DNA from 3 places in the Leuconostoc mesenteroides subsp. mesenteroides ATCC 8293 genome. Region 3 is predicted to be linked to each of the others. Evidence: riboswitches for the same ligand, from Rfam matches in the RefSeq annotation. Region 3 holds a riboswitch; each other region holds the start of a gene.

Region 1 (10,818 bases), 770 kb from region 3:
TTCTTAGTGGATGGCATGGAAGCGCAGCGGCCAGCGATGACATTTGTTGTAGCCTTAGCAGCATCCTTTGGGTTCAATCAGTTTGTTGTCTTGTTTAATGTGCTAATTGGTAAACTAGGGTCAGGGATTATGCTGGTTTTGATGGTATTACAACTGAGTGCTAGTGCAGGATCTTATCCTATTGAGTTGTCAAACAGCTTTTTTGAGGCAATTCATCCATGGATGCCAATGAGTTACTCTGTCCATGCCTTCCGCGAAACAATTTCTATGGGTGGCAGTGTTGCATCAGACTTAACTGTATTGTTATCCTTAGGAGTGATATCAATGGTACTAACATGGTTTGTGTACCAAATGAAATTAAACCATAATCAGTTAACTTTTAAGCATTAATTTAAAAGCAGTCGGCAGACTGCGTACATAAAGAAATGAAGTTGGAAAAATAAATGAAAATGTCTAGTGCAGTTGAACAAAGTTTGGTTGTCTTGGTTATGTTAGCTTTGCAAAAAGATGGCTTACCTGTTAAAAGTCATGTTTTAAGTGAACACTTAGAAGTATCTGAATCGTACTTAAAAAAAACAATGCGCAAATTAGTTGTTGCAAATTTAATAAAAGCGATCGCTAGTAAGGAAGGTGGTTTCAAATTGGCTCGTAATACCAATGATATTACGTTATTGGATGTTTATGAGGCGATTGAAGGAGAAGATAGCTTTATTCATTCTACCCAATTGGCAGATCGCGTGTTTCCTGCCAAAACTGCTGTCGCTGAAGGAACAAAAGAAGTTCTATCTATTGTCTATGAAGCAGAAAAAGATTTTAAGAAACGGTTAAAACGTACATCAATTGCTGATTTGTTATTGTTTGCTAAAGAAGGAGAAGAAATTGTTGATTGGCGATGAAGTGACACATATTGACTAAAAAAACAGTTTATTAATGCCAACCTGGCATTAATAAACTGTTTTTATATTGTGAAGTATTATATTCTATGCAACAGGTAGCGTCTCCTGTAAACTGAATTCAAAATCATCTGGAATAAGCATCCCGACATCTTTTAAAATAACATTTCCGGAAAGGTAACAACCATTCTGTTGCGTTAAACCAACCTTTGTGAAGCCGAAAGTGACTGTAGTATGAGCTTTAAGAGCAGCGCCACGTACCTCTCCCGTTGTTGCATCAATACCAGTAGGAACATCAACAGCAATAACAGGTTTATCAATGTGGTTGGCCGCTTTAATCATTTTTTGTAAGCCTTCAGGTAGAACGTTGTTCAATCCAACTCCAAATATCGCATCAATAATTAAAGTTGCCTCATTAAAGTCACTTTTTTCAGAACGAACTAAGCCATGCTTTTCAATGATTGCCAGTTGCCGTTTCACACTGTCTTTCGCACGGCTAACGTTTCCGACAAATTGTAATGAGACATTTACGCCTTGAGCGTACAAGAGACGAGCGATTGCTACGCCGTCAGCACCATTATTACCAAGACCAGCTAGTACTAACACATGACTCAAATCGAATCTACCGGCGCCGATAACATCAAGCACTGCCATTGCGGCCCGTTCAATTAATACATCCTGTGGCATACCAATAGTCTCAATCGTGTAATTATCTATTTGCTGCATTTCTGTAGCTGTAACAAGTCGCGTCATAGTTTCCATCATTTCATAAGTTATTAAATTCATTATACGGTGATTTGACAGTGTTATCAATCAAACAAGCGCAAAAATATTGAATTTGACAAATAAAAAAAATTAGAATACAATAATAACAATTTAAGAATCATAGAGGTTGCTGCTGACATTAGTCGCTTGCGGAGTGCTTACAGGCACAATGAAACAGGTTAAAGGGGATGTAGCCGAAGCATTGGTGCTGTGACACCAAGTAGCTGGGCCAATCGGTGAAAAATCGTTGGACTGTCGCGTAAGCGGGGTGCTATGTTATAGATTGCAATTAATTGGGATCCATGGCTGCTACTTGTGCGCTGTGGATTTTTTAATAGAGGAGGTATGCATTCATAGATATCTGTGAATGGGCTAACATATGGTAGAGGCAATAACACGTCCAACACGTCTTGAAGTTTCCAAGAGCGCTGTTGAACATAATATAACGACCGTTAAAAATGTATCAGGTGCAGACAAAGTCTTTTTGACCGTTAAGTCAAATGCCTATGGATTTGGTTTGATTCCTATGGCTCAAGCTGCTGTGGCAGGAGGTATTTATGGCTTAGGTGTAGCTGTTCTTGATGAAGCTATTGCACTGCGGCATGAGCGCATAACCGCACCAATTTTAATTTTAGGTATTTCACAGGTAAAGTATGTTGAACTAATGGCTGTCCAGCATATCATGGCAACTGTTGTTTCATTGGACTGGCTGGAGAAAGCAGAACATCAGTTAACTGGTGAACAGCGATTACCTGTTACACTAGGTATCGATACTGGCATGGGTAGAATTGGGTTTAGAGATCGTGAAACTTTATCGAAAGCGATACAGTTTGTTTTGGATCATGCTGATAAGTTTGAATATGTTGGACTATCGACGCACTTTGCCGAATCTGATTCATCAGATACCAGGTACTTCCAAAAGCAATTAACACGTTGGCATCAATTGACGGATGACTTGCCAAAACCAAAGTATTATCATGTTGCTAATTCGGGTGCTGCAATGTATCACGCAGAAGAGGTTCCCCATGAGGTTGTCCGCGTAGGAACGGTGCTTTATGGGATTGAGCCCTCTCGTGGTGAACTAGCAGATGGACGTAACCTGAAACCCGTCATGGCCCTTCGGAGCGAGGTGAATTTTGTTAAACGCTTACCTGCTGGTGAAGGTATTAGTTATTCACACAAATATACGACAACTCAAAACGAGTGGATAGGCACTGTTCCTATTGGTTATGGGGATGGTTGGCTACGCAAATTAATGGGGTTTAAGGTTATTATTGACGGTCAATACGCCCCTATTGTAGGGCAAGTAGCAATGGATCAGTTAATGATACGTTTGCCTCGTGAATATCCAGAAGGTACAACGGTAACCTTTATTGGTCAAGATGGAGACTTAGAGAATACAATCGAGGACGTTGCACAGTTTGCAGGTTTGGCGCCCTGGGAAATCACAACAGGACTACAAGATAGAATACATCGTATTTTAGTAGATTAGGAGAAGATAATGACTAGAGAATATAGTGTTGCCATTCTTGGCGCAACAGGTGCTGTGGGCACACGACTTATTGAACAATTAGAGCAATCAACGATTCCCGTGAAGAATATAAAATTGCTTGCTTCGTCACGTTCAGCAGGTAAGACACTTCAATTTAAAGGTACAGACGTGGTTGTTGAGGAAGCAACTCCAGAAAGTTTTGATGGGGTTGATTTAGTTTTGGCTAGCGGTGGTGGTTCAGTTTCAGCACGATTTGCACCCGAAGCTGTGAAACGCGGCGCTGTGGTTGTTGATAATTCAAGCCAATGGCGAATGAATGATGATGTCCCGTTAATTGTTCCTGAAGTTAATGAAGCAGATTTGAAACAACACCAAGGAATTATTGCCAACCCTAACTGTTCAACGATTCAAATGGTTGTTGCTCTAGCGCCCATTAAAGCTAAATATGGTTTGACACGTGTTATCGTGTCAACTTATCAAGCTGCTTCTGGTGCGGGACAATCTGCATGGCAAGAGCTAGTTTCAGAAACTGATGCCCACAATGCTGGTAAAGAAATGCATGCTGAGATTTTGCCGGTTAAAAGTGCTAAGCATCATTATCCCCTAGCTTATAATTTACTGCCACAAATAGATGTTTTTGAAGAAGACGGTTACACTCATGAAGAATGGAAGATGATTCATGAGACTAAAAAAATTATGTTCGGTGATAAAAATTCTAAAGCAGTTAAAGTGACAGCAACAGCGGTCCGGGTACCTGTTCCTATTGGTCATGGCGAGACTGTTTATTTTGAAACGGATGCCGGATCAGGAGCGACAGCCGCTGATATTCAAGCGATTCTGAGTGAAGCCCCAGGAGTTGTTTTGGAAGACAATCCAAAGGAACAGTTGTACCCACAGCCAATTAATGCCGAAGGAAAACGCGAAACATTCGTCGGCCGTGTGCGTCCCGATTTGGAAAATGATGATAGTTTCCATATGTGGGTTGTCTCAGATAACCTGCTTAAAGGTGCTGCTTGGAATACAGTGCAAATTGCAGAACGTCTTGTTGACTTAGACTTGGTCAGAGTCCCAGAAGACGCAGCAAATAAGTTTGTCACAGCATAAATTTTTTTAAGAGCGTTCAGCGCTCTTTTTATATCTCAAAAAGCGGTGGCACAACTGTGTGTAAAAGCAACGTGTTACAATAGCTTTATGATAGCAATTCTAACAATTTTAACTTTAGCTATAAGTATTTTTTCTTGGCTACTTTGGCATCAAATCAGGATCAACCCAGCAAGTTTACGACTGGGATTTTATGTATTGATTATTGTGATTTTTTTATTTATTAGTCTGCAGGTGATTCAGTTTCCAAGTATATCAGTTGTTCATATAATTAATGAAGCTAAGCTGTTCGTTAAATGGGGGAATATTGCGGGTCTGTTTTTGGTGATTACACTGGCCTATCACAGTTTTCAAAGTTGGCGTAAATGGCAACATAGCCTGCATCAGTTAGTTTTCCCACTAGTGTTGCTTGTGTATGCTATTGCTGATATTGGCATTTGGCTTCTGAATGATGGGTTTTCAATATCTTTAAAACCCATTCTCGTTGTTATCCCATGGTTGTCACTGTACGTTCTTTGGCAATTTTTACAGTTTATTAGCAGTAGTATCTTGTATGGATTGGTCGTTAAACGACCAATCCATGGTCCGATTGTTGTCTTAGGCGGTGGGTTAGTTGATGGACAATATGTTGGTCGAATTGTTGGTAATCGTATTCAGGCAGCTGTTAAAGATGCAACCAAAATGTCAGAGTACCCAACTATCATTTTTTCGGGTGGTCAAGGGAAAGATGAATTAGTTTCTGAGGCAGAAGCTATGAGAGACTTTGCTGTAAAAAGACTAAATGTTCCCTGTGAAAAGACAATATTGGAAGAACATTCTAGAAATACATATGAAAATTTGAGGAATAGTGCTAAATTAACTAACAGTTCATTCACATTTTATACAAGCGAGTATCATGTTTTTCGTGGTGTTTTACTCGCGAAAAAACAAGGAGTTAATGCGCAAGGCCGAGGAGGGTACACGCAGTTTCCGTACCGTGGTATAGCGTTTTTGAGAGAATTTGCTGGCGTGATGAACTTAAATCCAAAACAGCACATTATATATGGTACTGTGTGGTTTGTTAGCAGTGCGATGGTAATTTTAATTAATTTTATATGAATAAAATATAAAAAATCTTTTTAAATATGGTATATTATTTAGATAGATTTAATGAATTATGGAGATTTATACAGTCTGGGAGAATCTTATGACTATTTTTGGCAAATTAATGTGGTTCTTTAAAGAGCACAAACGACTATATATGTTGGGGCTCACTTTTTTGTTTCTGACAGAAGTATCACAAATGGTGTCCCCAGCGTTAATCGGTCGTTTCACTGATGTGATAGTATCCCGACAAATGACGATGCATCAGCTATTTTTCTATGCTGGTGGTATTTTGCTTTTTTCTGTGTTGATGTACATATTTCGTTATACGTGGATTACACATATTTTCCAAGGTTCGGCACTATTAGAAAAAACATTGCGGCAACAATTGTTTGATCACTATTTGAAAATGGATACTACATTTTATCAGCGTCGACGTACGGGAGATTTAATGGCACATGCGACGAACGATTTGTCAGCAGTGCAGAGAGTGGCATCTGGTGGCGTACTGATGCTAGTTGATTCGATTGTTATTATTATTTTTACGGTTATTTCAATGACCCTTGTGGTTGATTGGCGTTTGACGTTGATTGGTGTTTTACCTTTACCATTATTGGCGGCCGGTGTTTGGTATTTATCACCTAAAATGCGACGTGCATTCACATCATCTCAAGAAGCCTTTTCACGATTATCAAACAAGTCTCAAGAATCGATAGCTGGAATTAAAGCTATTAAAACATTGGGGCAAGAAAAACAAGATGTTGATGCTTTTGATGAGGAAATACAAAAGACGATTCAGATCAATAAAAAGGTAGCCGCCATTGACTCCTTGTTTGGACCAATGGCTACGCTGGTGATGACAATTAGTTATGTTGTGATGATTACTTATGGTGGGTCGTTGGTATTGAATGATTCAATTTCAATCGGGCAGCTTGTCTCATTTTCAACTTATTTAGGGTTACTTGTATGGCCGATGTTTGGTTTAGGGCAGTTGTTTAACGTATTGGAACGTGGTAATGCTTCATATATGCGTGTCCAAGAAATTTTATCTGAAAAATCATCAATTGTTGAAGATGAGCAGGGATATGATAGCATATCACATGGTGATGTTGCTATTCGGATTGATCAGTTTAAATATCCAGATGATCAATCGGAAGTTTTGAAAGATATTTCATTGAATATTCGTGCTGGCGAAACTGTCGGTATTGTTGGGCGTGTTGGTGCTGGTAAAACAACCTTAATCAAGCTGTTGCTGCGCCAGTTTGATGGTTATACTGGTCAAATTAGTTTTGCTGGTAAAAACATTAAAGATTATAAATTAAGTGCGTATCACAGAGCGATTGGCTATGTTGCGCAGGAAAATTTTTTGTTTTCAACAACAGTAAGAGATAATATCCGGTTTGCTGATGTCAATAAATCACAAGAGGAAGTGGAAAATGCTGCTAAAATGGCGGCCTTACATGAAGATATCCTGAACTTTCCGGAGGGATACGATACACAAGTTGGCGAACATGGTGTAAGTTTATCGGGCGGTCAGAAGCAGCGATTGGCTATAGCTCGTGCCTTAATTATCGATCCAGAAATTTTAATTTTAGATGATGCTTTGTCGGCCGTCGACGCACGGACGGAAAAACAAATATTGCATACTTTAAAAACTACCCGGCAAGAGAAAACAACGGTTATTGTTGCTCACAGAATTAGTTCCGTGATGAATGCTAATGAAATTGTAGTCTTTGACCACGGTGAAATTGCTGAACGTGGTCGACATGAAGAACTGATTGCGCAACAAGGATGGTATGCCCAAATGTATGAGCAACAACAATTAGCAACAACGTTTCAACAAAACTTAGAGGGAAAGGGGGATGATGATGACAGAAAAAAATAATTCTGTTTGGGCAAAAAATATTCCTGTTAGAGAACAACTGCATGTTATTTGGACGTTGATTAAAATGGCAAAACCGTTTCGGTCAATGTTTATCGTGGCACTTGTAATTGGCGCGGCTTTTGCGCTATTACAAGCTGCTGCACCACGAGTCATTGCTTACTATATGACGACTTATTTGCATCAAACAAGCAGTGTTCCGCTGAGAATTACGATTAGTTTTGCTGTTTTTGTGGCAGTTATTCGCGTGTTGCAAGCTGTGACAGATGCTTTGAATGCCTACTATTTCACTGTGGCTGGTGAATATGCTTTAGAAGATATGCGATTACGCGTATTTCAAAAGTTACACACATTGGGTATGAAATTTTTCGATGAAATGCCTGCGGGTTCACTGGTAACACGGGTTAATAATGATACGGCATCGTTGACAGATTTTTGGCGATTCTTTATGCAACTTACCTTTGCTGTGATGAGTATGATTGGTGCCTATATTGGCATGTGGACAATTGATGTGCATGCAACCCTCCTTATGATGATTGTTGTACCATTCATTGTGGCTAGTATTATCATTTATCAACGCTTTTCATCACGACTATTTCGCCATATGCGCGAACGTTTGTCGGCATTGAATGCTAAAATTGCTGAAAGTGTCACCGGAATTGATATCATTCAAGAATTTTATCAAGAGGATCGCTTTAAAAAAGAATTCGGCAAAATTAATGGTGAGTACTTTAATGCTCGTTTTAAAATGATCAAGGCTGACGCACTGTTATTAGAACCTATGATTGACATGTTGTTAGGTGGTGCGACGGTTTTAGTTTTATGGTATTTTGGTGAACTTTCCATACAAACAGTTGTCTCAGCAGGTGCTATTTATGCATTTACTACTTATTTAAACAATATTTTTGGCCCCTTGGAAAGTATTATGAATTTATTCAGTCCTTTCCAAGAAGGTTTAGTATCAGGATATCGCATCCTTGGCATCCTCGGTAACGACACTTATGCTCCGGCGCAAAACCCGAATGCTAAGGGAGACATCACTGATGGAAAAATTGAATTTAAGCATGTTAATTTTAGCTATGATGGTCGTCATCCAATCCTAAAAGATTTAACATTTACTGCAAACCCGGGTGATACGGTTGCCTTGGTAGGACATACTGGTTCTGGAAAAAGTTCTACCATTAATACATTAATGCGTTTTTATGACTTTCAATCAGGTGAAATTTTGATTGATGGTCAGGATATTCGTGATATTGCGATGGACAAATTACGCAGCAAAATGGGACTAGTGTTACAAGACCCATTCATGTTCTATGGCGATATTGCGTTTAACATTCGTATGTACAATGACAGTCTTACGGATGAACAAATTAAATTAGCAGCTGAATTTGTGGGTGCCGACGATTTCATAGAAAATTTGGACGGCGGGTATCAAGCTAAAGTACAAGAAGGAGGAAGCAGTTTTTCTGCTGGTGAGAAACAACTGATCAGTTTCGCACGCACAATTGTAGCTAATCCTAAAATATTAATATTGGATGAAGCTACTGCGAACGTGGACACGGAAACAGAAGCAAAAATTCAGAACTCACTGGTTAAAATGCGTCAAGATCGAACCACGATCGCAATTGCCCACAGACTTTCTACTATTAAAGATGCTAATTTAATTTTGGTGCTGGATCAAGGAGAGGTCGTTGAACGTGGAACCCATGATGAACTGCTTGCAGCACGTGGAAGGTATTATGACCTTTATCGATTGCAAGGCGCACAAAGTGGGATAGCGGTATAAGTCAAATATCACAGTGAATGGCTATAACTTCTTGTTATAAAACCTCACATACAGCTTTGACTAAACAGACTAAGTATGCGTAAAATGGTAATTAGAAGAGACTAGTTTTAGATTTTATGTTAGGCTAGTTTTTGCTACCGTGTGCACTGCGGTGTACACGCTCAGAAAAAGGAGAATTAAGTCATGTCAATGATTGAATTTAAAAACGTCGAGAAATATTATGGGAAGTTTCATGCTTTGAAGAACATTAATTTAAAAATTGATGAAGGTGAGACTGTTGTTCTTATCGGTCCTTCAGGGTCTGGAAAGTCAACTTTGATTCGTGCAATTAATGGACTAGAAGAAATACAAGAAGGTAAGCTTCTGGTCAATGGATTTGATTTACATGATCCTAAAACCGATATCAATCGTATCCGTAAAAACGTTGGCATGGTTTTTCAGCACTTTAATTTGTACAATAATAAATCAACATTGGAAAACGTGATGCTTGCACCACGTCTAGTTTTGAAGCGTAGTGAAGACGAAAATAAGTCTACAGCAATGGCTTTGTTGGATAAAGTTGGTTTGGCAGATAAGGCAGCTAATATGCCATCTGAATTATCAGGTGGTCAAAAGCAACGTGCAGCTATTGCTCGTTCACTAGCGATGCAACCTAAAGCCTTGTTGTTCGATGAACCAACATCAGCTTTGGATCCTGAAATGGTTGGGGATGTGTTGGACGTTATGCGTGATATTGCTAAGGACTCATCTATGACAATGCTTGTTGTTACCCATGAAATGAGTTTTGCTAAGGCTGTGGCTGATCGTGTTATCTTTATGGCTGACGGTGAAATTCTTGAAGATAGTACAACCGAAGAATTCTTTAATAATCCTAGAGAACCACGTGCTCAACAGTTCTTGAGCCAAGTTGATCACAAATAAAATTTAGATTTGGAGGAAACGCGTTTTTGGAAGTTTCAGTATCTTATGATATGAAATATTTGAAAATAAAAGCCATTAACGCTCTGTTACTATGGAAAAAGCTAAAAAAAGACAGTTTGGTATCATTGCCACAATCGTTTTAGCTGCTGTTATTGTCCTCGGTTTATTGTGGGCAACTACTGCTGCTAAGAAAAATGAAGAGCATCAAGATACATTACAACGTGTTGAAAAACTAGGGCGAATTATTTGGGGTGTGAAATCTGACACCAAATTATTTGGTTTAATGGACACAAAGACTGGTGTTTCTAAAGGGTTCGACGTTGATATTGCTAAAGCGTTAACAGTTCAGATATCAAAGCAAACCGGTGTTCCAATGTCTGCGGAATTTGTACCAGTGTCTTCATCTTCAAAAATACAATTATTGAAGAATACTAATATTGATGGTACGGTATCAACAATGACAATCACACCTGAACGTGAAAAAATTATTGACTTTACGAATCAATATTTTGATGCCGGACAATCAATTCTGGTTAAAAAAGACTCAGGCATTAAGTCAATTAAAGATATGAACGATTCAAAGTATAAAATCATCGTTGTTGTTGGGACTACGGCTGCCGAAGAAACAAAGAAATTTGCACCAAAGGCCAAGTTGCTAGCTGTTCAGGATTATGCCACAGGTATGCAAGCCCTTAAGGCCGGCCAAGGTCAGGCAATGTCAACTGATAATGCGATTTTGTATGGATTTGCTACAGAAAACCCCGATTATCAAATTGTGGGCGGTACTTTTACCCACGGACCTTATGGTATTGCTTTTGATAATAATCAAGGGCCAATGGTTAGAGAGACGAACAAAGCGCTTGCAACAATTAAGAAAAATGGTACCTATAATAAA
Region 2 (10,818 bases), 860 kb from region 3:
TTCATAGCCTGTGCTTCCCTTGTGGAAACGGTATAGGTTTGCACCGTAAGCATGGGCTGTTTCCTGACTATAAGTGAAGTCAATGGGGGACTTAACAGAAATTCCCCCAACTTGAGTAACCATTTTTTCCAAGCCGGACATATTAACTAAGGCATAAAAATCAATAGGAATGTTTAAGTAAGATTCTACAGTTTTAATGGCAGTTGCCGTTGAACCATAGGCGTAGGCTGCATTTATTTTTTGAGGGAAAGTACTTTCGTACCCCGGAATAGAAACCATTGCATCACGAGGGATAGAAATCATTGTTGTTTTTTTTGTCTTGGGGTTAACAAGAAGCAACATCATTGAATCGGTACGTCCTTTGTATGTACGTCCTAATTCACCGGTATCCGTTCCAAATAACAAAATAGACAAGGGCTTTCCACTTTGAACAACGCTTGAGACGTTTCGGGATTTAGTGACGCCACTGCTCTTGTATGTTTTATCAATTGCTGATTTAGTATTATGGATAGCCATCCAAGCAAATGTGCCTGACACGATAAGTAAGAGACCGACAATAAGCAAGATAATATTTCGTAGTCTGTGACTACTTTTTGAATAGCGATCAATTCTGGACTTAACTGCAGTTTGTTTATTTTTTTTCATAACGGTCTCTCGATTGTTTTGGCCAATGAAATATGGCGGTTTGTAAGATAATAAAGACAGCTACCGAATTTTATCGATATACTGCCATTTTTGGGCAACAAAGGCAAAAGGCTTGAAACTAACGATCAATCAAAAAATAGTAACCAGTGTTCTCACCATATTTTGAGATTATTCATCTAGCAATAATTCATCTGCCATGTATAGATATTTAAGGGCACGACTAAAAATATCGGCAAAAAACCAACTGATAGTAATGATATCGGACCAAGTTAAAGTCAAGATTAAATTTTAACCATATCAGCTTTTTTTTATAATTATATCTCATATAATGCTACAATTATTAAGAGCTATAAGCAAATGAGTTTGTAGAAATTTAATATTTGGGAGAATGTGAGTAAGCGGGGTCAATTGAGCATATTGAATATCATTGTCGTCATAAAACTATGTTTTTGTCAGTACAATTTGAATGTGCTTATCCGTATCATCACAATTATAAACAATGTTAATTCCACCGGATAAATTAAGAAAAATTTTAATCATTACCTTTGGCATTATTTTTGTTTTTTTAGGTATTCAAGTTAGATTTCATATGATATTTATGCAAGTTCTGGACGCGACTACAGATTTTGCAGTAAACAATATTTTATCGTTGAAAATACCCCTATACTTAGGGTTAGGTAATCTTTTTTCCCATTATTGGGTCGTCATCCCATTGATAGCGGTTATGGTAGCATTTCTTTATTTAATAAATTACAAAATCGCTGCCTGGTGGTTTGCCATTACACAATTGGTTGCGATGTTGCTGACATGGGTTATTACAATTATTTTGCGCATCCATTGGCAGGATGGTCCTAAAATAGGTGAAACTATTCCTAACTTATTGTTGGTGTGGTGGTTGCAATTGCTCTTACTACTAGTCATTATTATGCCACATTTGGTTAAGTCGAGAAAAATTCAAGTGATGATCAATATTTTAATTGGTTTATTTTGGTTATCAATTATGTTAGCCCGTATTCAATCTCATCATATGGCATTGACTAGTGGCTTGGGAGCAATTACCTTTGGTTATTTTTGGTGGCAGTTTAGTGCACAACAATATTATAAACGGGCGCGACATTGGCAAAAGGTACTTGAAATTGACGGGCGCGTGTAAGTGTGTTATTATTTTCATATTGTCAAAGAGGTTGCAGCCAACATGAGTCACATGAATGAGTCCGCCAGGATGTTGAAATCATGTAAAAGGGAAGGTTGCCGAAAGGGTTAACAGGCAAGATAACCTTTGGGCTAGTGATTAAGAGTTGCTAGACTGTCGCAGAAATGCGGTGCGCTTTGAAAAGTGATTATATAATGACTTTTTAAACCTCTTCCTGTTTGCTAAGGAGAGGTTTTTTTATTTTGAGAAGGAGATTTTATGTCTGAACATAAAGGGCACATACAGCGTAATTTAAAAACGCGCCATGTGTCAATGATTGCATTAGGTGGTTCAATTGGAACGGGCTTATTCGTAGCTTCGGGAGCCACTGTTGCGCAAGCAGGTCCTCTGGGTGCTATTGTCGCTTATTTAGCTATTGGTGTGATGGTTTATTTCTTAATGACTTCGCTGGGTGAAATGGCTACTTATTCACCAACTTCAGGTTCATTTTCCGACTATGCTGGTAAATATGTTGACCCAGCATTGGGATTTGCCATGGGATGGAACTACTGGTTTAATTGGGCTATAACATTAGCTGTCGACATTGTGGCAGTTGGCTTGGTGGCTGAATTTTGGTTTCCAAATACACCAGGGTGGATATTTTCCGCGATTGCTTTATTACTTATCTTCTTAATTAATATTTTTTCAGTTGGAACTTTTGGAGAAGCTGAGTTCTGGTTGTCGATGATTAAGGTAGTAACTATTATTGCCTTCTTGATTGTTGGTCTGGCTACTATTTTTGGTGTAATTCATTCTGACATCAATGTCATGAAAAACTTGTCGGTCGGTAATCACGGATTTGTTGGTGGACCTCAAGCTATCTTATCAGTATTCGTTGTTGCTGGATTTTCTTTTCAAGGAACTGAGTTAATTGGTATTACTGCTGGAGAAGCAGAGGATCCTGATAAGTCAGTTCCCAAGGCGATAAATCAAGTGTTTTGGCGTATCTTATTGTTTTATATTCTGGCAATTTTTGTCATTTCCGCTCTGGTTTACTATAAAGATCCGCGCTTGTTGAGTTCTTCCACACAAAACATTGCGGTCTCACCATTTACAATCGTATTTAAAAACGCAGGAATTGCTTTTGCGGCTAGTTTAATGAATGCAGTTATCTTAACATCAATTGTTTCGTCAGCAAATTCAGGTTCATATGCTTCTACACGTATGTTGTATGCTATGGCGCGTAAAGGGGATGCCCCTAAAATTTTTGCCAAGCTTTCAACTAGAGGGGTTCCAGTTGCAGCCTTAGTATTAACTACTGCGATTGGGTTATTAGCATTTATTGCTAACACCAAAGGGGGATCAGTTGCTTATACTTGGCTGGTCAATGCTTCTGGGTTAACTGGATTCATCGCTTGGGTCGGCATTGCTATCTCTCATTATCGCTTCCGAAGAGCTTATGTGGCGCAAGGAAAGAGTCTGTCTGATTTGAAATACAAGGCTAAGTGGTTCCCATTCGGTCCACTATTTGCGCTAGTGATTTCTATTGGTGTTATTATTGGTCAGGATCCGGACAGTTTTGCCCATCTAAATTGGGAAAAAATATTTGTGACCTACTTATCAGTTCCTTTGTTTGTAATCTTATACTTTTGGTACAAGGTTTCTCACAAAACGAAGCTAATTGCTCTAAAAGATGTTGATCTAAAACAATATAAATAAAGACATATAAAAAAGACACTACATCATTGTAGTGTCTTTTTTATATGAGCAATAACTTAACCGCGAACCACTAGGACGTCAACTTTAGCAGATCTCGTTACGAATTCAGTAACAGAACCAATAACTAAACGTTCTACAGCATTTAATCCAGTTGCACCAATGACAATCAAATCAGCATTGACTTCGTTAGGTACATCTTTAGCGATTAACGACTTGGGTGAACCATATTCGATTAGATAATCGACATTTTTAACACCAGCTTCAATTGCCTGTGCTTTGTATTTTTCTAAGCTTTTACGCGTTTCATCTGAAACTGCTTCAACCATTGTATCGTCAAAACTAGCCACATTTTGAAATGCACGGGTATCGATAACGTTTAAAATTGACAAGATGCCTTCATCACCAGCATCCAAGGTCAGTTCAATCGCGCGCGTTAATGCAGCTTCAGATTCTTTTGATCCATCCATTGGTACTAAAATCCTATGATAATTTGCTGTCATAATAACATCCCTTCTTGCAATATGCAATGCGTTCTTCTATACCTCTAGTATAGCGCTTTCATAATAAAATTAATAGTATGTTCTTTAACCTAATTAAACACTGATTTTAATTTATACAAAAAAAACGCCCACAAATGTGGACGCACGGGCTTAGCCCGGAACACTCAATTGATACCGTTAATCGCTACGCAGATTTTCCTCGAAATTATCGAGGTGGATGGTTCATCAAGATTGTCAGATTACCGAATGAAAGGGCATATCTTCTAAGTCCTGAATTCCCAACCGAAAATAAAAGTTGTAAGGAAAAAGCTGATGATGTAGCAATGCGTATATCTGAGGAATTCATATAGTATTATAACGCGAAAACTCGTTAACTGAAAGACTTGACTTTTTAGTTTAGCCCGTTTTCTTGTCGCAATTTTAGTGTCTGATAGACATCAAATAATTGTTGTTCAATTTTCGAATTACCTTTAGGATGAAAATACTGAGTGTTTGTCATTTTATCTGGTAAATATTGTTGAGCTACCCAATCATTATCATAGTCATGCGGATATGTGTAATCTACACCGTGATTCAACTCCGAAGATCCCTTATAATGTGCATCTTTTAAATGATCAGGTATATCGTAAGATTTGCCATGACGAACATCACTAATAGCCAAGTCAATTGCTTTGTAGGCCGAATTAGATTTAGGTGAGAGAGAAAGTTCAATAATAGCATTGGCGATCGGAATTCTGGCTTCTGGAAATCCTAGTGTTTGCGCGGCTTGAATAGCAGTTACTGCCCGCTGAGCTGCCGGTGGATTTGCCAACCCAATATCTTCGTATGCAATAACGGTAAGTCGGCGTGCTAAAATCGGTAAATCACCGGATTCGATAATGCGGGCAGCGTAGTGTAACGCCGCATCGGTGTCGGATCCGCGAATTGATTTTTGTAGTGCTGAAATCACATCATAATGCGCATCCCCATCTTTATCTGCTGATAATGCTTTGCGTTGCACAGTCTCTTCAATGATTGGCAAACTGATATGAACGACACCCTTTTTATCTGCTTTTGTTGATAAAACCGCTAATTCTAAACCATTTAAAGCACTGCGTAAATCACCATTTGTTGCTCGCGATAACTGTAACATAGCGTTATCATCGAGAACGATATTGTATTGCCCAAGGCCTTTTTCTTTATCAGCAATGGCTCTTTTAACAGCGCTTGTGATATCTGTTTCACTTAGACTGTTAACTTCAAATATTTGCGTTCTAGAACGAATAGCTGGTGTGACATTAATATAAGGGTTTTCTGTGGTCGCACCGATTAATATAATTGCTCCGGACTCCAAATGTGGTAGTAAAAAGTCTTGTTTGATTTTGTTTAAGCGATGAATTTCGTCTAGTAACAAGACGACAGTCCCTGACATTTTTGCTTCTTCGACAACGATTTGTAAATCTTTTTGGCTATCGGTAGCAGCGTTTAGCATGCGAAACGCATATTTTGATGAACCGGCAATGGCACTAGCTATTGATGTTTTACCAGTACCAGGCGGCCCGTACAAAATCATCGAACTCAGCCGATGAGCAGCGACCATGCGCCAGATGATTTTGCCTTCACCAACTAAATGTTGTTGGCCAACAATCTCTTCAATTTTTGTGGGGCGCATACGGTACGCTAGCGGTTCTTGTGTCATAAACGTTTATCCTAAGTAAATGTTATCTACGTTGACAGCAGTATTAGCGGCTAGTACCACTGCAATTGGATCTTCTTGATGTGCGGATTTTGTAGAGTCGGAAAGCAAGGTGAAACTATGTTTGCTCTGCGTTGCTAAACCAACATACGTTGAAAAATAGTCGCCGGCAAGTTGCTGATCAATTAGAACCTTGCCAATGCTATGTGATTTAAGTGATGCGGCAAATTGTGATTGGATGTTTGAATTGCCCAATTGAGATACCTTAATTGCGACAATGACACGTTCTCGGAACGTGCCAAGATAGCGGTTTTGCTCATCAGGGTTAATTTTTGGGCTGCCATTACCAAGCTGTTCTTGTTGTAAGCGTTCATTGACGTCCATGATTTTCTCCATTAATATTTGATACTTCTATTATACGTTATCTTAGTCGTTAATTTGTACCTAAACTCTCAGTCAATGAGGCGCAATGCTAAACCTACATGTTGCTTTGGTTATCTGGTATTAAACGTAATGCCCAAAGAGTTAAGATAATCGCTCCTAATCCCAGAAAAATAATCGCGGTAGCTATACCAAACGAACCAAGAAATGGTGCGCCAATCAGCATTGATGATGCAATGACTTTTCCTAATTGAAAAATTGAACCATTAAAAGCAAGGTAGGCACCACGTTTATTTTCTGGCATTAAATCGGCTAATTTTGATTGACGTGTTGGGACATACATCAATTCACCAAAAGATAATATGAAGCTTGAAAAAATTAATAAGGGTAGCGTGTTGACGTATGCTTGCAGAGCGTAGCCTAACGTAAATAATGTAGTACCCATTACAAATATTTTTTTCGTGTTGCGATTAGTTATCCAACGAGATATTGGTGCAGTAAACAAAACAATAATAGCTGTATTAATGCTTGTCAATAGACTTAACATTTTTACACCATCAAATGATATACCTAACCATTTTGTATGGATAAAACTTTGTACCAAATGAATGGCGATAAAGTTAGTGCGTTGAAACTCAACACTAAGTAATAAGATGCCACCTAATGTGAAGATAACAAAACGAACATCGCATAATACAATCTGGTAACTATGAAATACAGACTGAAACCCAACGTGACATTTTATATTAACCATTTGTTCATGGGTTTCAGTAATTAAATATTTGGTCAAAAGTAACGAACTAATATTTATGATGACTAGAATAGTAGTAAGTAATAAGAAATGCCGTTCAAATAACCAGCCACCAATGATCATCCCAACCATCAATGCCAGGTTATTCGCCCAATAATTGATGGCATACATAAAGGCACGTGTTTTTTCAGTTGAGACGTCGATGAGCATTGCTTCACTAGCTGGGCTAATCAAGCCACTAGCAATATTTCCAAGAAACATCATCACGAAGGTAAGCCAAGGAAAATGATAAACGGGTAGATTAGCACAGACAATACCAATAGAAGCCAATAACTTAATGAACTCCCCAAAAAGAAGTAAACGTCGTCTCCCAAATACATCCGTTAAGTATCCACCATAAATGCCAGCTAGAAAAGAAATGATGATATTTATCATCATTAACACACCGGTGATTTGTGCATTGTAAGCATGAAAAAGGTAAATCGACATAAAAGGAAATATGAGAGAACTTCCGAGGCGACTTAAAAATTCAATTTGGATTCTTTTTCTGATGTTTGGATGTAAATTTTTCCACATATTGTTTATCCTACTTTCAAACGATATGTTAAGATTATAAAATAGACATCTAGATATTAAAATGGACATCTATATAGAAAAATGTCCACTTTAAAAGGTGAGTGAAATTAATGATTGACCAGACATACTTTGATTTACGAATGACATATCAACAAATTGGGCAAAAACTAACTATCAGTATTTCTGAATTAGCTAAGTTTTGGTCGATATCAACAAAGCAGGTTAAACGTCGTTTACGCGCTTATGAAGAGCAAAAACTTTTGCATTATTACCCTGGACAGGGGCGTGGACATCTAACGCAAATCATTTTTCAAAGTAGCTTCAGAGATGAGGTGATTATGGAGATGAAGCAAGCAATTGTTACTGAGGACACAATAACGATTTTCTACTTGCTAAAATTATCAGTACCTGCCAGCTGGCTGGCATCTTTTCGGGGAAATCTCACTAATTTTTTAGGCATACAAACGTATAGTGAAAATAAGCGTGTTTTAAGACAGCTGGCGACACGTCCTATTACTACCTTAGATCCTGTTCAAGTGGCCATTCGACGTGAGTATCAATTAGTTTTGCAGTTGGGAGATACATTAGTTCAATTCGATGAAGGATTGAAAGCTGGATTGGCTCACCATTGGCAGTCAAATAACGATGCCACCGTTTGGACGTTTTATTTGCGCAAAGGGGTACGATTTCATAATGGGAAAACGATGACAGCGGTTGATGTGAAACGCACGTTTGAACGAGTTCGAAATGAAGTGGGGGAATCGTACTGGCAACTTGTTAATTTAGTGGATATCATCTTGCTAGCAGATGATATTGTCCAGTTCAAATTTTCAGCACCTGAACCCTTATTCGTGAGATATGTTGTTGATGCAAAATATGTTATTGTTGATTGTGATGTTGAATTTGATGAAATTCATTGGGTGGGGACAGGTGCATTTCAGGTGACGGAAAGTACTGATACGACGTTCAAACTGGCGGCTTTTGATGATTATTACGGGTTGCGTCCGATGATAGATGAAGTAGTTTATTATTTAGTAGATGACTGGAAAGTTGTGTCAGGTCTCCTTAATCCGGCGGATTACGGCAATCATGATTATGTGAAAAAGAAGCATACATTTCCTGGTGCAGAGTTTATCATTTCCAACTTAAAACGCCCAACAATAATTCAACAACCATTCGTTCGATCAGCTTTATATCATGTTATTGATACACGAGTTTACGATGGCATTGGCGGAATTCCTGCCAGTCATTATGATTCTCGTGATTCAGCAGTACGAAGGGATAAAACATTAGCGCAGGCTCAAAAAAAATTAAATCAAGCGAACTATCAAGGGGAGCCTATCGTTCTAGCTACGTTATCACATTCAAAAGAAGCTGAAGAACTTTCAAAATGGATTCAAAGGCGTGCTAAGAAAATCGGATTGAACATGGAAATAATTTACTATAATTTTGCTACAGATTACTATACTGAATTTTTAGAAAAAAATGCAGACTTAGTCATGTTGGCTGACATTCCCATGAACCTCGATGAATTTGCGTACATTGAATTTGTTAGTAGTCCGACATTGCTTGTACAAAGAATGCTAACGCCGTCGTTATTAGAACAACTTCAGTATTTAATTTTTCTTTTCAAACAAACTGAAAATGAAAAAGACCGACATCTTATTTATTTGAAAATTGATAATTGGCTAATAAAACAAAACATCTTATTTTACACGACTCATGCTGTTCGAGAAATATATGTCCATCAGTTTTTAGTAAATGAAGGGTATCAATATGATTATAAAAATGCTTGGAAAATGCCAGAAATAAATAATTAAACGAATAAAAAAGTTCGCACAAAAAGGCAGCCCAAAATCAGGCTGCCTTTTTGCTCGTTACTAATAAAAATTAAAAAACGTCACCCAAATATGGTGACGTTTCAACCAACTAAGAATTAAAATATTAACCCAAGTGGTTGTAATATTCGACGATCAACGCTTCGTTGATGTCAGCATCTAGCTCTTCACGTTCTGGCAAACGAACGAGTGAACCTTCAAGCTTTTCAGTGTCTAATGATACGAATTGTGGGCGAGCCACAACTGATTCGATAGCAGCTTGAATAGGCAAGATGTTCTTTGACTTTTCGCGAACTGATACAACTTGTCCAGGTTGAACGCTGTATGAAGGAATATCAACGCGCTTACCATCTACTAAGATATGACCATGATTAACAAGTTGACGTGCTTGTTGGCGTGTTGTTGCCAAACCGAGACGATAAACAACTGAATCTAAACGTTGTTCCAATGAGATCATGAAGTTAGTACCATGAGTACCCTTACGAATCTTACCAGCCTTGTTAAACAAAGCTTTGAATTGACGTTCAGTCAAACCGTAAGTAAAACGCAACTTTTGCTTTTCGCGCAATTGCATTCCGTATTCAGAAATTTTAGCACGACGGCCGGCACCGTGATCACCAGGTGCGTAAGCACGGCGTGACAATTCTTTACCAGTACCAGACAATGAAACACCTAAGCGACGTGAGATACGCCACTTTGGACCTGTATAACGTGACATGTATATGTCCTCCAAAATGTATTATGCTGTACATTTGAGGGTAAGTACCAGATGCGTGCAGCGCCTATCTTGACGTTTCTCAGAGCCAGTAGCTATGGCCTTACTAACGATTTGGGGCGTTGTTGACGCGCTTCCTTACTTACTGCTACTCAATTTAACAACTTATTACATAATATCAGAACCATTAAGGAATAGCAAATTGTTAAGAAAATTGTAAACGATTTGAGATTTAGCAAATCTCCTTTAATTGAATCGTATAAGTGCTAAGATGGAAAGTGAAAATTAAAAGGTTGGAAACTATCCATATGTTTAACTTTACAGTCTTAGCAATTATATTACTTTTGGTTGTCATCGCTTATTTAGCAATATTTGTGATGCAAAGAACTACGGTCAAAAAAGTTAGTGACCTCAGAGCAAGAAAAGATCAGCTTGAATCTTTGAAAGTTCGCGAAGAGCTTGTCGAGGGACGAAAATTACCTTTAACAGGTCAGTCTTTAAAGAACTATCAGAAATTTGAGAGTTCTTTTAATGATGTTCAAAATAATAAGTTTTTGAAAATTGATCAACAAGCTAATTTAGTACTTTTTGAGGCTCGAGGCATCAACTTTATTAAAACGCGTAATGAATTAGAACGTTTGCAAGGTATGGTGGATGATACGGAAACTACCATTAAAGATGTGCGGGCTGGTCTGCTTGATTTAAAGAAAACTGATGAAGAGCATCGCGAGGCAATCAACGATCTTAAGAAGAAGTATGAAGGATTGCGTAAGCGTTTGCTTGCTGAAAACTTTAAGTTTGGACCAGCTAACCCTGCTCTAGATAAGTTTTTGAGTCAATTAGAAGCAGACTACGATGAGTTTACAGAGTTAACAGAGAATGGTGA
Region 3 (10,818 bases):
ATGGCAAAAAGTGCTGTAGATGCACCTACAGAAACACTCGACGGCGCCAATAAATATGAAAAAATATTACCAATAATACCACCAAAAAAATATAGTCCAAAAAATTTTGTACTGCCAAATGCTCGTTCAACAAGTGGTCCAATAAACCATAAAGTGATCATATTAGTGACAATGTGTAAAAAACCAGCATGGAGAAAAACCGGCGTTAACAATCGCCAGTATTCATGTTTTAACTGGATATATGGTCCCCATTTTGCACCCATATTAATTAAGAATTCACTATTCTCCGTCGTTCCACGGCTTAATACAAGCTCAATTAGGAATACAAAAGTAGTTACCAAAAATATAATTGTCGTTATCGGTGCTGTTTGATATTGTTCTTTTAATGCCTTCATAACCTTTATTTTAACAGATTATGATTTTTTATGTTTTGTTGTGTGATAAATGAATTAACTTATTCGTATGCATCAGAAAAAGCATTCGACAAATCGAATGCTTTTTCTCAACGACGATCTTTTAACCGCTGTTGCATCAAATATTGATATCGTGTATACCAAACGTCAACATATCCTTGTGAGAATGGTCCAGAACCTTCGTTTATCCAATCAACCAAAATTTTGACATGAGCTTTCAAAATTTTATCGATTTCTGGCGGATAATGCCACTTTTTACTATGAGCCGCATATTCATCTGCATCCAGTAAATGTTTGACGCCATCAGGAAAAACTTTAATATCTAAATCGTAGTCAATATATTTTAGCGCCTCTTTGTCGAGTACATACGGAGAAGCTAAATTACAATAATACGATACACCATTATCGCGAATCATCGCAATAATGTTAAACCAATATTTCTTATGGAAATAAACAATAGCAGGTTCTCGGGTAACCCATCGTCTACCATCATCTTCCGTTACCAAAGTGTGATCGTTTAGGCCAATGATAGAATTTTCACTGGTCTTTAGTACCATGGTATCGCGCCAAGTTCGATGCAACGAGCCATCATGCTTATAGCTTTTGATCGTGATGAAGTCACCTTCTCGTGGTCCACGACTGGGTCTATCAACGTTCATAACGCTACCTACTCTTCTAACACCGAATTCCTATTTAATTGTACCACATTTCAATCATCTGCAGATACTTCTAACTCATGAATTACCACATTAATTAATTCGGCATTATAACCTTTCGTATACAAACTATTTTTAGTTTTATATATCCTTTGACTTGGTACTTCGTTACGGTAGCGTCGCCAGCTTTTTTCCGCTTGACGCTTGATATTTTCTAACTCAATTTCATCGTCATTTTCTGTAATCACCCTATCAACAACAATCTCTGCAATATCAAAAGAGAATCCTTTTGTGGCTAAAGCTTGTACAATTTTTTGTTTCTTAGCACGAGTTGATTCTCTTTTGTATGTGGTAGCAGATTTTAAAGCAAGTTTCTCTGCAATTTCAATTTGCTCCTCGTGAGTATAATCAGATAATGCTGTTTCGATATCATCATCATTAACACCTGCCTGCTTCAAATCCATCTTGATAACATTGGGTCCCTTAGGACTAATAATTTTTTTTGTTGAAACATAGTGTTGCGCATAATTTAAATCATCGATATATTTTTGTTCATATAATTGTGCAACAACTTCATCCTGAATACTTTCAGATACCTCTTTTTCACTCATTTTCTGTTTCACTTGTTTGACTGTGTGCAATGAGTGGCTAAGGAAGTTAAGAGCAATGCTTAACGCCTTGGCAATGGAATCATTATGCTTAATTTCTGCAATTAATTCGTCATCTAATTCTCGCCCTTTCGCCAAACCAAATTTAATGAGAACACTTTCCGCCACACCAAAAGCGAATTGATTATCTAGATCAATATTATAGCGACCCGCTTTTTTTTGAATTGAAATTTTAGTTATCTTTTTCATAACTCTATTGTACGATAAATATTGCTATTCACATGTATTTTAAAATAAAAAATGATGCTAATACTGACATTAACATCACAATTTTTAAATTAAATAATTTGGTCTAATCCGATGACAACACCGTCTATATTTTTCACAGCTTCTATAGCGCGAATTACACCTGGTACAAAGGCTGATCGACTTGTTGTACTTTGGGTCAGCGTTAATTGCTCATCCACACCACCAAAATAAACGCTTTGCTGTGCGATATAGCCAGGTAACCGTACAGCATGAACTGGCACACGATCAATCTGTTCGCCGCGAGCTGGCGCTAATTTTGTTGATGTAGGTTCCGCAATGCGGGCTTTTGCAATCAATCTTGCTGTTTGCTTAGCCGTTCCAGATGGTGCATCCACCTTTTTAGGGTTGTGCGCTTCAATAATTTCTGCATCAGGAAAATATTTGGCCGCTAACTGTGAGAATTGCATTAACAAAACCGCTGATAAACTAAAGTTAGGTACAATTAAAACGCCTTTTGATGACTGTTCACGCAGTATTGCTACTTGTTCATCAGACAAACCAGTGGCACCAATCACTAGCGGCATGTTGTGCTCGATTGCGTACATTGCATTGTCAAATACAGTTGCTGGGGTACTGACATCCAGCCAAATATCTGCTGCCACATTAATATCTGATAAGGAGGTCCATACAGGTACCTTACTCTCATGTTGATGACCACTCACAATACCAACAATTTCATATTCTTCATTCAAGTTATCTTGAATAGCTTGGCCTAATTTACCAAAACCACCAGCTAAAATTATTTTTGTCATTATTTCTCCAATAATTCATTCAAATGTAATTTTTCTGCGTCACTTAAAGGAATAAGAGGCAGACGTACAGCTTCACGTACGAATCCTTTTTCGGCTAATTTCGTCTTAACTGGAGTTGGGGAAGGGTAAGCAAATAGGGCATTCATTCGTGGGGTTAGGTAACGTTGCAAACGCCCAGCTTCGCGCCAATTACCTGCATTCATAGCAGAAAACAATTCAGACATTTCGTCACCATAAAGATGTGAAGCTACCGAAATTGTTCCAGCACCGCCGACGGTGTAAGCCGAAAGAGTCATTGCATCTTCACCAGTATAGACTGCAAATCCAGTGGCCCCTTCTACCTCTGCTTCAACAAATTCAGTTGATGTTGTTTCCTTAATTGCATTAATATTAGGATGTTGAGCTAATTCAATCACACTATCAACCGTGAGACCGACCACCGTACGACCAGGAATGTTATATAACATAACAGGCTTTTCGGATGCATCAGCGATAGCTTTAAAATGTGCAATCATACCAGCTTGACTTGGCTTATTATAATACGGTGTTACTGCCAAGATGCCGTTAATATGCTCGATTTTGCTTAAAGCTTTGGCTGCTTCTACGGATTCCTTTGTATTATTGGAACCTGCATTAGCAATTAAAAGTGCACGATTACCAACCTGTTTTGCAATAAACCGTGTCAACTCTACTTTCTCTTCAAAAGACAGTGTTGGAGATTCACCTGTTGTTCCTGCAATCACAAATCCTTGCGAACCATGATTTAACAGGTGTTCAATTAATTTCTCTAATGACTCATAATCAATCTCATCGTTTACTGTAAAAGGCGTAATAATTGCCGTAATTAAATTAATTCCTTCGTACATGCTTATTCTCCTTGTGACATTCGCCACTCAATAAAATCTTTCAAAGCATTAAATCCTGGCAACAAAGCTGCTTCATCGATGTTTAACTTGGCACTGTGCAGTGAATGATTGTCATTAACACCCAGCCAAAGCATGACACCAGGAATATGTTGCAATATGTAACCAAAATCCTCACCTGTCATCGCAGGTTTTGCTTCTTCAAAAGCAATGTCTTGACGCTGTTCCATGAAACTCAGCAAATTGTTAGCTAAGTCAGGATTGTTTTCAACAGGCAAATAACTTCCTGTTTCAAGGCGAACATTAATCTTGACATCATTTGCCAACGCCACACCTTCAACGATTTGGCGAATTCGTGTTGTCATTTTATCCAAGCCATCTTTGGTCATACTACGAACTGTTCCGGCAAGATGCACCGTGTCTGGAATAACATTATTTGTAAAGCCGCCGCTAATCATTCCAAGACTCACTACACCACCTTCTATCGGATCAACGTCACGCGATACAACAGTTTGTAACAACATAATTAATTCAGCCGAAATGACAATTGGATCCTTACCTAAGTGGGGATAGGCCGCATGACCGCCTTGCCCATGGATGTCAATTTCGAGCTCGGCCGTTCCAGCAAATAAAGTGCCCGCTAAGGTACTCAAAGTTCCAGCAGGTAAATTAGGCTGATCATGAATGCCGTAAAATTCATCAGGATGCCACTCACCTTCAAAGATTCCTAAATCAACCGCTAATTTGCCACCACTTTTTGACTCTTCAGCCGGTTGGAAAAAGACAATTAAATTGTCTTTAGGTTGATGCTCACTAAAATACTGAACTAATCCCAAAGCTAAAGACATGTGAACATCATGACCACATGCATGCATAACACCTTTATGTGTTGATTCAAATGGCAATCCAGTATCTTCTGTAACTGGTAGCGCGTCAATATCAGCACGATATCCTACCGTCCGGCTTGGGTCAGTCCCAGAAAATTTCACAAGCATTGCGGTAGGTAATTCTTCTACTTGACGTATTGTCATAAAATTAGTTTGCCAAGATTGAATCTTTTCTAACAAATAACGATGCGTTTTAAATTCCGCTAAAGCAAGTTCTGGAATTTTATGTAAGTCACGCCGATAGGTTTTCAAATCTTCTTCATTAACTGGCATTATAAGCCTCGCAATGCGTCAATTAACGCAGTCTTTTGTTGCGTCTTCGAATCAATCTCCTTAATGACTTTTGCAGGAACACCCGCAACTACTGTATTGGCTGGTACATCCTTTGTGACAATCGCTCCAGCCGCAACTACTGCGCCGTCACCGACCTGTACGCCTTCAATAACGACGGCATTAGCGCCAACTAGAACGTTATTTCCGATGCGAACAGGTTGGGCAGATGCTGGTTCAATCACACCAGCTAATACCGCGCCAGCACCAATATGAGAATTTTCACCAACAATGGCACGGCCGCCAAGTACAGCACCCATATCAATCATTGTGTTAGCACCAATCTCTGCACCAATATTAATCACTGCGCCCAACATAATCACCGCATTGTCACCAATTTCAACTTGATCGCGAATAATGGCACCTGGTTCAATGCGAGCATTAATTTCTTTTTTATCAAGCAAAGGAACGGCAGAGTTACGTGAATCATTTTCAATAAATACATCTTCTGATGGTAGATTCTTAATTAACAATTCAATTTCAGACCAGTCGCCAATTAATTGTCCAAATGACTCATCTCCAAATTGTTGCACAGTATCTGGCACTTCAGTTGCCAATGTACCTTTATATGTAACTTTTACTGGGGTAATTTTTTTTGCATTTGCAATGAAATTAATTAGTTTTTGTGCTTCGTTTTCAGCCATGTTATTTATCTCCTAGAGTATAATCCTGATCTAAACTGATCATGTGTTCAAAAGTTTCACGTTCAACAACGACTTGATGTTGACCATTTTCCACGAAGACAACGGCCGGTCGTGGATTTCGGTTATAATTTGAAGCCATTGCATACCCGTACGCACCTGTTGCAAGCACAGATAAAATGTCACCAGGTTTTGTCGCCGGTAATTCTTCCTGCCAAACCAATACGTCACCTGACTCACAATATTTACCAGCAATCCGCACAATTTCTTCACTTTTAGCATTTGGTTGATTGGCTAAAACCGCTTCGTAATTTGCTTGATAAAGTGCTGGACGAATATTATCTCCCATACCACCATCTACAGCCAAGTAATTTCTAATTCCTGGAATATCCTTACGCGACCCAACTGTATATAGGGTTTGTCCGGCTGGTCCGACAATCGAACGACCAGGTTCAATCCATATTTCTGGCATTGCCCAATCGTACTGTGTAGCCTTTTCTTTCAAAACACGGATAATAGCATCCGCAAACTCGTTTTCTGGCAAAGGTTGATCCTCATCAGTATAACGAATACCAAATCCACCGCCAGTATTAATGACTTCTGGTTGCCATCCCCATGAGTAAGCAGTATCTGCTAATAGTGCTGCATTTTTCTCAAATCCAGTCACATCAAATATTTGAGATCCAATATGCGCATGTAAGCCACGCAAATGAAGATGGTTATCTTTTATTGCAATATCATAGGCCTGCTTCGCTTGACCTGTTTGTAAATCAAAGCCAAATTTACTATCTTGTTGACCAGTACTAATAAATTCATGAGTATGAGCTGAAATTCCTGGTGAAATACGTAGTAAAATATCTTGAATAACATTTTTTTCCGCCGTAATTTCTGACAGTAGCTGTAACTCAAGAAAATTATCAACAATAATTGTTCCCACACCATTTTCAACGGCCATCACAAGTTCATCATAACTCTTATTATTACCATTAAAACTAAGATGCTGAGTTGGAAAATCAGCTTTAATTGCTGTGTATAATTCCCCACCAGACACGACATCAGCGTGAATATTTTCTTGAGCTGCCACCTGATAAATTGCTTTAGTAGCAAAAGCTTTACCAGCATAACTCACTACATATGGGACATTTTCTTGTTCAAAGATACGCTTAAACGCTCTCATTGTCTTACGAATAAGTGTTACATCGTAAACTGCTAACGGCGTGCCATATGTCTTTGCCAGTTCAATTGTATCAACACCATCAACTGTCAGATGTTGCTTTTCATTTATTGGATACGTCATCATTTCCCCTTGAATTACACAAAAAAACCCTTTGATAGGTTCGCAAAACGGACTTATCAAAGGGCATTGTTAGCATTTTTGACAGTTTCCATAGCTCACCGCATCTCTGCGACAGTCTAATAGCTCTTAACTATTAGCCCAATCAAGGTCATTTGTAGACACCCTTGATTTCGGCGATATCCCCTAAGCTTACTATCAATTGCTACAGCAACTCCGGTAAGTGTATTGTCAATCGCGACCTCTATGTGAAATAATTTTTATTCTGTCATTATTATGACTGAATCATTATTGAATGTCAAGGTTTTTTCGTCTAATTCTTTGCTAGCAATCATGTGATTTTAAAAAGACGTTAATAATTTGTTCATCCGCGGTGCATAAATATCACCAAAGCGTGTAAAGTGCATTAGTATATAATAAAACTCATACCATTTTTCACGTTTTTGCCAGCCATCATCCAATGGCCATTCTTGCATATATTGATTATAAAATGACGGACTAAAGCCGGCAAACACTCTTGAAATCGCCAAATCATATTCCCGATCACCGTAGAACACGTTAGGATCAATAAATACAGGTTTACCTTGATCGTTAAACATAAAGTTTCCTGCCCAGAAATCACCATGCAGTAGTGATGGTTGAACTGTTTGCGCGTGATTATCATTTAATATTGTTTCACGTAAATTACTATAGTGATCACCACGTTGGGTCAGCCAAAAATTATTTTTTTGCGCTTGTGCCATTAGCGGATCCAAGCGTTGTTTCACAAAGAATTCAGCCCAAGAAGATTGCCAAGTATTATTTTTAGGCACAAAATCTACTAAGTTATCACTATCAAATCCAAACTTTGGCGCTGTAGCTTGGTGCATTTTAACCAGCGACTTTGCTAATTCTTGTTGTGACCCATTTCCTTGATTAATCCACGTCAAGACTAAATAGGCGTGCCCTTGTAACTGTCCCTGTGCTAAAACGGCTGGCACAGTCACCTCTTCCCCCAAAGCCTTCAAGCCAGCAACTTCATGATCAAAAAAACTTGCTTGAGCATTTTGTTGAATCTTTAAAAAATAGCGCTGGTTATTCGAATAGATTGAAAACGCCTCGTTAATGTCGCCACCACGTACCTTTTCTAAGTCGTGTGGTTTTTCAAGTCCCAAACGAGTAACAAAATCGTTGCCTAAGTCCATATTATCCTCCAAAATTTATTATCGGAACAAAAAAACACAATTTCCATTATGAAAACTGTGTTTTTGGCAAAATAATACCCTTATTATCGACAAATTTATTCAATTGTCTCACAGGTATTATCATCTGATTGTAGTGTATCATAATATTATACAGACGTCACTACTTTGTGTACTTCTCTATTGTTAGCTGATGACTGGTAAATTGGCTGCAATTAAATCGTTAGTTACATCCACAAATTTTTCATCGTTCAAACGCAACAAACGCCAATCGTATTCCCTATCATTATCAAATTCATCAATATATGGTTCAAACTCACCTTCAGTTTGTAAAATCAGATAGCCTGCAAAAGCATCCGAAAATTCACTTTCAGTGCTAATAACACGTACTAATTGATTATTAGAAAAAAATCCGATGGCTAACTGATCATTATTCCACTGCCCTTCAAAGGCCCACTTTAAAGTAATCCAATCTGAAAGTGTTATTCCTAGGTTCAATAGATAATCCACAGATAAACGAATGTGGATTGGATGCTTGCTGGATTGAGAGTCGATTCCTTGAGCATCCAATTGAGAAGAGAAGATGCCACTTAATGCCTCAAAATCACTCACACTGGGTACTTTTTCTTCATTTTGCCATGCTTCAACAGTTTCAACTTCAACATCTAGTGCATCAGCAATCTCTATTGTTGAAATTTTAGTTAATTCTTGTAGTTTTTTTAAGTTATTCATAGTTATAATTATACAGAAAAACCGCCATGAATGGCGGTTATTTCGACATTATTTTTTTCTGTTTCTTTGCAACCATTGCTGAACGAACGACACCAATGATTGTTGGCATTAATGTGACCAACGCAATACCTAAAATAATTACAGAAAAGTGTGCTTTAACAAATGGAATATTTCCGAACATATAACCAGCACCGGTTGCAATTAAACTCCAAGAGAACGCAGCAATCAAACTATTGCGTAGGAAATGTTTGTATGAAAATTGGCTGATACCAGCCACAAACGGTACAAATGTGCGGACAATCGGCATGTATCGCCCAATGATTATTGCCGCAGCACCACGCTTTTCAAAGAAAGCTTCAGCTTCTTTGATATGTTGTTCTTTAATGAAACGACCAAAGAAACGATGATGTAAAATTTTATAACCACCTGTACGACCAATCCAAAAATTGACTGAGTCACCAATAACAGCTGCTAAGAAGAATACAATCATAAATACCCAATGATTAAGTCCGGCATTTAGCCCAGCAGGCGTAGCAGCAATAGCTCCTGCAGCAAACAACAGTGAATCTCCAGGTAGAAACGGCATAATCACACTGCCAGTTTCAATGAAAATTACCACAAATAAAATCAAATACGTCCATAAACCGAACGCTTGCACAAGATTACCAATATGGACATCAATGTGCAAAATAAAATCAATTAGAAATGACATAAAGTTCCCCTAAAGTACGAATAGTAATATTTTACCACACATGTGAGCATGTCATATTAAAATATACCTTTTCATCCCTATTGCGATTTTAATTGCCTTCTAACCAGAAAAATTACGGTAACTTACTTATTTAATGCCTGTTTTGGTTGTTTCATTGAAATACAGCCAAACACGACCATCCAAATGGTAGCACCAATTGCTGGTAGACGAGATTCTGGATTAAAGAAAAGCGTAATAAATACAAAACTGAAAAACAGAATTGCCAATGGCACTAACGTCTTAGGTGCTATGACAAGAAAGCCATCAGGCATGTAACTATCTGACTTGCGATACTTCATGTAAGCGAATAATATGAGTACATAAATCATCAAAAACAAGTCCGTCGATGCGCTTGTCACAAAACTAAACGCATTTGTGATTGATGGAATAACCGAGATTAAGGCCGAAAAAGCAACCATTAATGATGTAACCAGTACAGCATTCACTGGTAATTGTGTTTTTGATGTTTTTCTAAATGGTTGTAAAAACTTGGCCTTAGATTGGAATGATAAAGCAAAGAAATTACGGCTAGCACTAAACAAAACTGAATTTAATGCTGAAGCAGCACTCGTTAATACTACGAAATTAATTAAAGCGGCAGCCCATTTCACACCTGCCAACTGGAAAACCATCACGAAAGGACTTTGATCCTCTGGAATTTTCTGCCATGGATAAATCGTCATAATAATGAACAATGCACCCAGATAGAAAAACAATATGCGCCAAGGAATTTGGTTAATCGCTTTGGGCAAAACCGAACGGGGATTTTCCGTTTCAGCCGTTGTCATGCCAATAAATTCCATGCCGACAAATGCAAACATGACCATTTGAAAGGCATTAATAAAATTACCAACCCCGTTAGGAAATAACTCAAAGTGATGCCAAACATTACTAAAAGCAACTTTTCCAACTGGTGTTTCAAATCCTGTCAAAGCCATGATAATACCTGTCACAATCAATGATAGGATGGCTACAATCTTTATCATGGCAAACCAGAATTCAGTTTCACCATAAAGTGCTACGGCAATTAAGTTGATCGACGTTAGCAAAATAAGCATGACGATTTGAATCAACCAACTTGGTAAATCCGGCAGCCAAAACTGAATATATTTTGCCACTGCAGTCAGCTCTGCCATCCCCATAAATACAACAGTTAACCAATATGACCAACGTGCAAAGAATCCGGCACGGTTACCTAAAAATTTAGTGATGAAAGAAATAAAGGTATGTTGACTGGGATCAGCATACAGCAGTTCACCAATGGCACGCATTACAACAAACATAAACATTCCAATAACTAAGTAAACCAATAAAATGGACGGTCCAGCAAAATGGATTGAATTTCCTGCCCCCATGAATAGACCAGTACCAATTGTTCCACCAATAGCTATTAACTGAACG

The links. A riboswitch is a leader RNA that binds a small molecule or an ion and turns the genes downstream of it on or off. The one in region 3 is predicted to bind lysine.
Region 1: it holds a riboswitch for lysine, as region 3 does, so the genes downstream of both, alr (alanine racemase) here and lysA (diaminopimelate decarboxylase) in region 3, are expected to answer to the same signal.
Region 2: it holds a riboswitch for lysine, as region 3 does, so the genes downstream of both, LEUM_RS09010 (amino acid permease) here and lysA (diaminopimelate decarboxylase) in region 3, are expected to answer to the same signal.

Annotation. Positions count from the first base shown of each region.
Region 1 covers NC_008531.1:1,904,337-1,915,154, reverse strand. The annotation lists gene LEUM_RS09465 (YhgE/Pip domain-containing protein) at 1-390, shown strand, start outside; gene LEUM_RS09460 (Rrf2 family transcriptional regulator) at 444-896, shown strand; gene LEUM_RS09455 (NAD(P)H-hydrate epimerase) at 981-1,646, opposite strand; lysine riboswitch at 1,772-1,940, shown strand; gene alr (alanine racemase) at 2,038-3,150, shown strand; gene LEUM_RS09445 (aspartate-semialdehyde dehydrogenase) at 3,160-4,254, shown strand; gene LEUM_RS09440 (YdcF family protein) at 4,342-5,349, shown strand; gene LEUM_RS09435 (ABC transporter ATP-binding protein) at 5,438-7,219, shown strand; gene LEUM_RS09430 (ABC transporter ATP-binding protein) at 7,203-9,002, shown strand; gene LEUM_RS09425 (amino acid ABC transporter ATP-binding protein) at 9,186-9,923, shown strand; gene LEUM_RS09420 (transporter substrate-binding domain-containing protein) at 10,015-10,818, shown strand, end outside.
Region 2 covers NC_008531.1:1,815,029-1,825,846, reverse strand. The annotation lists gene LEUM_RS09020 (LCP family protein) at 1-645, opposite strand, end outside; gene LEUM_RS09015 (hypothetical protein) at 1,145-1,798, shown strand; lysine riboswitch at 1,816-1,983, shown strand; gene LEUM_RS09010 (amino acid permease) at 2,057-3,496, shown strand; gene LEUM_RS09005 (universal stress protein) at 3,553-3,996, opposite strand; gene LEUM_RS09000 (replication-associated recombination protein A) at 4,388-5,674, opposite strand; gene LEUM_RS08995 (DUF1694 domain-containing protein) at 5,681-6,055, opposite strand; gene LEUM_RS08990 (MDR family MFS transporter) at 6,150-7,379, opposite strand; gene LEUM_RS08985 (ABC transporter substrate-binding protein) at 7,490-9,199, shown strand; gene rpsD (30S ribosomal protein S4) at 9,324-9,935, opposite strand; gene ezrA (septation ring formation regulator EzrA) at 10,241-10,818, shown strand, end outside.
Region 3 covers NC_008531.1:631,738-642,555, reverse strand. The annotation lists gene LEUM_RS03285 (rhomboid family intramembrane serine protease) at 1-395, opposite strand, end outside; gene ntdP (nucleoside tri-diphosphate phosphatase) at 503-1,072, opposite strand; gene recX (recombination regulator RecX) at 1,123-1,926, opposite strand; gene dapB (4-hydroxy-tetrahydrodipicolinate reductase) at 2,016-2,738, opposite strand; gene dapA (4-hydroxy-tetrahydrodipicolinate synthase) at 2,738-3,604, opposite strand; gene LEUM_RS03260 (N-acetyldiaminopimelate deacetylase) at 3,607-4,761, opposite strand; gene dapD (2,3,4,5-tetrahydropyridine-2,6-dicarboxylate N-acetyltransferase) at 4,761-5,462, opposite strand; gene lysA (diaminopimelate decarboxylase) at 5,464-6,756, opposite strand; lysine riboswitch at 6,840-7,008, opposite strand; gene LEUM_RS03245 (fructosamine kinase family protein) at 7,095-7,937, opposite strand; gene LEUM_RS03240 (hypothetical protein) at 8,121-8,666, opposite strand; gene LEUM_RS03235 (VTT domain-containing protein) at 8,704-9,378, opposite strand; gene LEUM_RS03230 (amino acid permease) at 9,501-10,818, opposite strand, start outside.